2 regions of the Oerskovia sp. 140933 genome follow, and region 1 is predicted to be linked to the other one. Evidence: predicted binding sites of a transcription regulator. Region 1 holds the regulator's gene; the other holds the start of a gene.
What was found. The regulator LexA, encoded in region 1, represses DNA repair genes until DNA is damaged. The targets are predictions, from matches to a motif close to TCGAACANNTGTTCGA.
Positions count from the first base shown of each region.

Region 2: a site for LexA is predicted at 1,603-1,618, ahead of uvrA (excinuclease ABC subunit UvrA). Genes of this name have one in related genera too.

Region 1 is NZ_JAMXIO010000016.1:18,887-22,293, reverse strand. It holds gene nrdR (transcriptional regulator NrdR) at 1-320, opposite strand, end outside; gene NHG27_RS10195 (LysM peptidoglycan-binding domain-containing protein) at 767-1,210, opposite strand; gene lexA (transcriptional repressor LexA) at 1,457-2,206, shown strand; gene NHG27_RS10185 (L-lactate dehydrogenase) at 2,323-3,276, opposite strand; gene NHG27_RS10180 (ATP-dependent DNA helicase) at 3,354-3,407, opposite strand, start outside.
Region 2 is NZ_JAMXIO010000004.1:150,317-153,723, forward strand. It holds gene uvrA (excinuclease ABC subunit UvrA) at 1-1,573, opposite strand, end outside; gene NHG27_RS04045 (MBL fold metallo-hydrolase) at 1,834-2,541, shown strand; gene NHG27_RS04050 (YciI family protein) at 2,612-2,920, shown strand; gene NHG27_RS04055 (TerC family protein) at 3,033-3,407, opposite strand, start outside.

The DNA of each region.
Region 1 (3,407 bases):
AGCCCGATCTCGTAGGCGTCGAGCTCGGCGCTGCCGCCCGCACGGAGCGACTCCTCGACCTTCTGCGCCAGCACCGCGAGGTCGTCCTCGTTGACCGGACGCCCCTGGCACGCCTTGCGCACGCCCGTGACGATCTTCTCCCGGCTGAAGGGCTCGGTCACCCCGGACCGCTTGACGACCGAGAGGCTGGCCGTCTCGATCGTGGTGAAGCGCCGGTTGCACGCGGGGCACTGTCGACGGCGACGGATGGACGCTCCGTCGTCGGAGGTTCGTGAGTCGACGACCCGGGAGTCCGCGTGCCGGCAGAACGGACAGTGCATGAGGCGATACTCCTGTGGGCTGCGCGGGCCCTCCGGGCCGGTCGCCACGGAAGGTGCGTCCCGAACCTATGTCCCGACCTCGACGAGGCGCAAGACGCCCCGCCCGGCGAGCGGGTCACAGTCCGACCGCCGTCACCCGGGAACCGCGACCCCGCGACGCACCGGAGGACGGCTCACCGCAGGGCGCACGACCGCTCACGTGAGAACGGAGGTGGCCGTCGAACGGCCACCTCCGTCGGGACGCCCCCGTCCCCATCTCACGTCCGCGACTCGCCTCGCAGACGTCGACGCAACTGCGGAGGCACGCTGGGCGCACCTCCTCCTCACCGACCGACCCCCCAGCCGGGCGGGTGAGGCAGTACTAACTTAGGCGAACCTAACGCGATTGCGCAACCCCCCTCGTCCCGCGCACGGACCGCCCCCTCCGCACGACCCGCCGGGCGACGTCAGCGGCCGAAGTCAGGATCCACGGGCAGGAGCAACCGCTGTCCGACCTGCAGGCCGTTCGAGGAGAGGTTGTTCAGCTCCGCGAGGTCCACCATGACGTCGCGCACGTCGCGACTGCCCGCCGCCAGGGCGGAGGCGTGCTGCCACAGGGTCTCGCCCGCCTCGACGACATGGACCCGCACCTCGACCGGCTCACCGGGACCCGAAGCGACGGCGCGGCCACCCCACAGGGCGCCGAGCGCCAGCACGGTCGCCACGAGGAGCACGAGCACCGCTCGCCCGCGCGCGGTCAGCCGCAACGGGGCTTCCCGCTGCCGCACAGCCCTGCGCTCGACTTCCCAGCCCTGGGTCACGTCCATCGCACTGACACTCATCGCCGCTCCTCGGTCCGCGGTGCCCGAACCGCCTTCCCCGGTCGGTTCGAACACCTGTTCGTCGAACATCTGTACGATTTCTATCACCGAAGACGGCGGATGTCGAGACATGCTCGAACATGTGTTTGATTCGTGTCGCCGCGTGACCTACGCTGGTCGGGTACGGGTCGTCCGATATGTCGGGCGCTCGCCGAGCGGGACGTCCCGCACCGCGGGCGGACGGGATCGCGGTCGACCGCGCGCAGGAGCCGGTGCCGCTCGCGGTGCCTCTCCGCAGTACAGGGACCGAGACGGCCGAGCAGGGCGGAGACGACGATGGCGGGACGGGTGGCCGACACCACGGGCAGGCTCGCGAAGGTGCACGAGCTCCCCGACGGCACGACCGGCGGGGACGGCCTGACGCCGCGCCAGCGCCTCGTGCTCGAGACGATCCGCGCATCGGTCGAGCAGCGGGGCTACCCGCCGAGCATGCGCGAGATCGGCGAGGCGGTGGGCCTCACGAGCCCGTCGAGCGTCAAGCACCAGCTCACGACGCTCGAGCGCAAGGGCTACCTGCGCCGTGACCCCAACCGGCCCCGTGCGATCGAGGTCGTCCACAACGACGACAGCAGGGGCATCGCACCGCTCCCCGGCAGCGGCTTCCCGCGCGTCGAGGGCGTCGACGCCTCCGAGGACTCGCCCGAGCGGCCCACGCCGTCCTACGTGCCCGTCGTGGGCCGTATCGCCGCCGGTGGCCCCATCCTTGCCGAGCAGGTCGTCGAGGACGTGTTCCCGCTGCCCCGCCAGCTCGTGGGCGACGGCGAGCTCTTCCTGCTCCGCGTGGCCGGTGACTCCATGATCGACGCCGCGATCTGCGACGGGGACTGGGTCGTCGTGCGCCGTCAGCCCGTCGCCGAGAACGGGGAGATCGTCGCCGCGATGATCGACGGCGAGGCGACCGTCAAGACCTTCAAGCGCATCGACAAGCACGTCTGGCTCATGCCGCACAACGCGGCCTACCGACCCATCTCCGGGGACGACGCACAGATCCTCGGTCGCGTGGTCTCGGTGCTGCGCAGCCTCTGAGCAGGCACGACGAAGGGGACGAGCCTCAGGGCTCGTCCCCTTCGTCGTGCCACGGGGCCGTCGTCCGGCGAGCGGACACCGGGCCCGCCGGCGCACCGGCGCACCGGCGTCCGGGGCTACAGACCGAAGCTCTTGGCCACCGCACGGACCGAGTCGGCGGACGCCCGCAGGCCCGCGAGCTCGTGGTCGGACAACGGCACCTCGATGCGCTCCCCGCAGCCGCGTCGCTCGAGGAGCGAGGGGACGGACAGGCAGACGTCGCTGATCCCGTGGAAGTCCTCGAGCAGCGACGACACCGGCAGGACCCGGTGCTCGTCGTCGAGGATCGCCTCGATGATCCGGGTCGCGGCCAGGGCGACCGCGTAGTTGGTCGCGCCCTTGCCCTCGATGATGCGGTAGGCGGACTGCACGACCTCGTGCGCGATGTCCTCGCGCACCTCGGCCGTGAGGGGGCCACGGCCCTGCAGGCCCTTCCAGTCGAGCAGCGGGACGCCGCTGATCGTCGCCGAGCTCCAGAGCGGGATCTCGCTGTCGCCGTGCTCGCCGGCGATGTAGGCGTGGACGTTCTGCACCGCAACGCCGCAGTGCTGCGCCACGAGGAACCGCAGCCTGGACGAGTCCAGGACGGTACCGCTGCCGAACAGCTGGTTGGGCGGGAGGCCCGAGTACTTGAGCGCGGCGTACGTCACCACGTCGACGGGGTTCGTGACCATGATGTAGATCGCGTTGGGCGCGACCTCGACGAGCCCGGGCAGGATCTTGCGGACGAGCGAGATCGTGGCCTCCGCGAGGTCGAGGCGCGTCTGACCAGGCTTCTGCTTGGCGCCGGCGGTGAACACCACGACGTCGGCGTCGGCGCACACCGCGACGTCGTCGGAGCCCTCGACCTTGGCCATCGGCATGAACTGGATGCCGTGCTGGAGGTCGAGGACCTCGGCCTCGACCTTGGTCCGGTTGATGTCGAGGAGGCTCACGGTGTGAGCGGCTCCGCGCATGAGCGCCGCGTAGGCGAGGGTCGATCCGACGGAACCTGCGCCGACGATCGCGAGCTTGGTGGTACGGGCGGGCACTGTGCCTCCTGGACGTAGTGCGTCGGCCGCCGGTCGCTGCACGAGCGTCCGACGTCCGCCGCGTGGACTGCCGGGTCTCAGCCTAGGGCGGACAGGCGCTCGAGCGCAGAGAGAACGACACGACGGTCGGT
Region 2 (3,407 bases), on a different contig from region 1:
GCAGCCCGATGCTCGGCTCGTCCAGGACGTACAGCACACCCACGAGCCCCGAGCCGATCTGCGTCGCGAGGCGGATGCGCTGCGCCTCGCCGCCCGAGAGAGTCCCTGCGGGACGCTCGAGCGAGAGGTAGTCCAGGCCGACGTCGAGGAGGAAGCCCAGCCGGGCGTCGATCTCCTTGAGGACCTCGGTCGCGATGGCCTTCTGGCGGGTGCCCAGCTCGAGCGAGCCAAGGAACGCAGCGGCCTCGCGCAGCGGCAGACGGCAGACCTCCGCGATCGACTTGTCGCCGACCTTGACCGCGAGGACCTCGGGCTTGAGGCGAGTGCCCTCGCACACCGGGCACGGCGTCTCGCGCATGTACGCCTCGTACTTCTCCTTGGACCACTCCGACTCGGTCTCGCCGTGCCGGCGTTCCAGGAACGTCACGACCCCCTCGAAGCCGGTCGAGTACTGGCGCTCGCGCCCCCAGCGGTTCTTGTACCGGACGTGGACCTCGTGGTTCTGGCCGTAGAGCACGGCCTGCTGGGCGCGCTGGGGCAGCGCGCGCCACGGCACGTCCATGGAGAAGCCGAGGTCCGAGGCCAGGGCCGTCAGGACGCGGTTGAAGTACTCCGAGGAGATCTGCGCCCAGGGGGCCACCGCGCCCTCGGCCAGCGACTTCTCGTCGTCGGGGATCACGAGGTCCGGGTCCACCTCGAGGCGGAAGCCGATGCCCGTGCACTCGGGGCACGCCCCGTAGGGAGCGTTGAAGGAGAAGGTGCGCGGCTCGATCTCGTCGAGCGTGAGCTCGTGGTCGTTGGGGCACGCGCGCTTCTCGGAGAAGCGTCGCTCGCGCTGCGGGTCGTCCGCGTCGGCGTCCACGAGCTCCACGACGACGAGCCCGCCCGCGAGCCCCAGCGCCGTCTCCACGGAGTCCGTGAGCCTGCGCTGGACGCCCTCGCGCGAGACGAGACGGTCGATCACGACCTCGATGTCGTGCTTGAGCTTCTTCTCGAGCGTGGGAGGGTCCGTCAGCTGGACGACCTCTCCGTCGACCCGTGCGCGCGCGAACCCCTTGGACTGCAGCTCCTTGAAGAGCTCGCTGTACTCGCCCTTGCGTCCGCGGACCACGGGCGCCAGGACCTGGTAGCGCGTGCCCTCCGGCAGCTCGAGGAGGCGGTCGACGATCTGCTGCGGCGTCTGGGCCTGGACCTTCTCGCCGCAGACCGGGCAGTGCTGCGTGCCGGCGCGCGCGAACAGCAGGCGGAGGTAGTCGTAGACCTCGGTGATGGTGCCCACGGTCGAGCGCGGGTTGCGGTTGGTCGACTTCTGGTCGATCGAGACCGCGGGCGAGAGCCCTTCGATGAAGTCGACGTCCGGCTTGTCCATCTGCCCGAGGAACTGGCGGGCGTACGCGGACAACGACTCGACGTAGCGGCGCTGCCCCTCGGCGAAGATGGTGTCGAACGCGAGGGAGGACTTGCCGGACCCCGACAGGCCCGTGAAGACGATGAGCTGGTCCCTCGGCAGGTCGAGGTCGACGTTGCGGAGGTTGTGCTCGCGGGCACCAGCGATGACAAGGCGATTGCTCACCGAAGCATCGTATGCCTCGACCCTGACATTCGCACACCTGTTCGACCCCTCGGTTCCACCGCCGACCGTCGGGAGCGACGTCCCCGACGGCCCGGATCCGCCGGCAGGCCCCGTGACCAGCGCGCCGACCGGCGTCCCGACCCGTACGCACGGCACCGCCGGCGTGGACGAGACACGCGTCACACGGTCCGCCTCGCGTGCCATACTCGGCCGCGAGCAGCCCGGCCGGGCTGCCTCGAGCGACGGGACGGGGAGCGCACATGGGCTACGGCGGCGACGTGGTGGTCGGAGGACCGAGCGACCTGCGCGTCCTCGACGAGCTCGAGGTCCGCAAGGCGGCCGTCGGCCCCTCCGCGAACAACACCTACCTCCTGACCTGCCGGGCCGGCGGAGCCCAGCTCCTCGTCGACGCCGCCGCCGACGCCGACCGGCTCGTCGCCCTCGTGCGCGAGGGGTCGCCCGACGCACGCCTCGACCTGATCGTCACGACGCACCGCCACCTCGACCACGTGGGAGCGCTCGAGTCGCTCGTCGCCGTCACCGGGGCCCCGGTCGCCGCAGGCGCCCCGGACGCGGAGGCCGTCAGCGAGGCGACCGGGGTCGCGATCACGCGCCCGCTGCACGACGGCGACACGATCGTCCTCGGCCACGTCACCCTCGAGGTGATCGGCCTGCGGGGCCACACCCCGGGGTCCGTCGCGCTCGCCTACCGCGAGCCCGAGCACGCGAGCGGCCCCGGCTCGCTGCCCGGGCGCGTGCACCTGTTCACGGGGGACACCCTGTTCCCGGGCGGGGTCGGCAGCACGTCGAACGACCCCGCGCGCTTCGCCCAGCTCTACGCCGACGTCACCACGAAGCTCTTCGACCGGTACGACGACGCCACCTGGGTGTACCCCGGCCACGGCCTCGACACGACCCTCGGGGCCGAGCGCCCGCACCTCGACGAGTGGCGCGAGCGCGGGTGGTAGCCCCCTCCGGTCCGGCGGGCCGCCCCGAGGCCCGGGACCAGGGGCCGGCCTCGGTCCGGAGAGTGCTTGAATGAGCGCCATGCCGATCTTCGCCGTGACCTACACGTACGCCGACCGCCCCACCGTCCTGGACGAGCACCGCCCAGAGCACCGCGCCTTCCTGCGCGGGCTGCTCGACGACGGCACGCTGCTCGCGTCCGGCCCGCTCGCCCAGGACGCCGCCAACCCCGCCGGCGCCCTCCTGCTGGTCGACGCGCCGGACGAGGGGGCGGTCGCGACGGCGCTCGACGCCGACCCGTTCGCGCGCGAGCACGTCATCACCCGCCGGACCGTCCGCCCCTGGTCCCCCGTCATCGGCCCCTGGGCCGACCGCGCCTGACCGCACCGGCGCCCTCGACGGGCGACGCGCCCCCGGACGCGCGACGGCCCGCCTCCCCGAGGGGAGGCGGGCCGTCCGCGTACCAGGCGAGCAGGCGCCCGACGCGAGCGCGCTACGAGGCCGCGTCGACGTCGTCGGGCACCGGCGCGAGCCTGCTCGACGCACGCGTGCGCAGCAGGCTCGCCACGGTCGTGACCCCGAGCGCGCCCACGATGACCACGAGCGACAGCCAGATCGGGATCGTGGGGACGGCCTCGATGTGCTGCCCGCCGTTGATGAACGGCAGCGTGTTCTCGTGCAGCGCCTCGAGGATCAGCTTGACCCCGATGAACCCCAGGATCACCGCCAGCCCGATCGGCAGGTAGACCAGGCGCTCGAGCAGCCCACCCAGCAGGAAGTAGAGCTGGCGGAGCCCCATGAGCGCGAACACGTTCGTCGTGAACACGATGAACGGGTCCTGCGTCAGGCCGAAGATCGCCGGGATCGA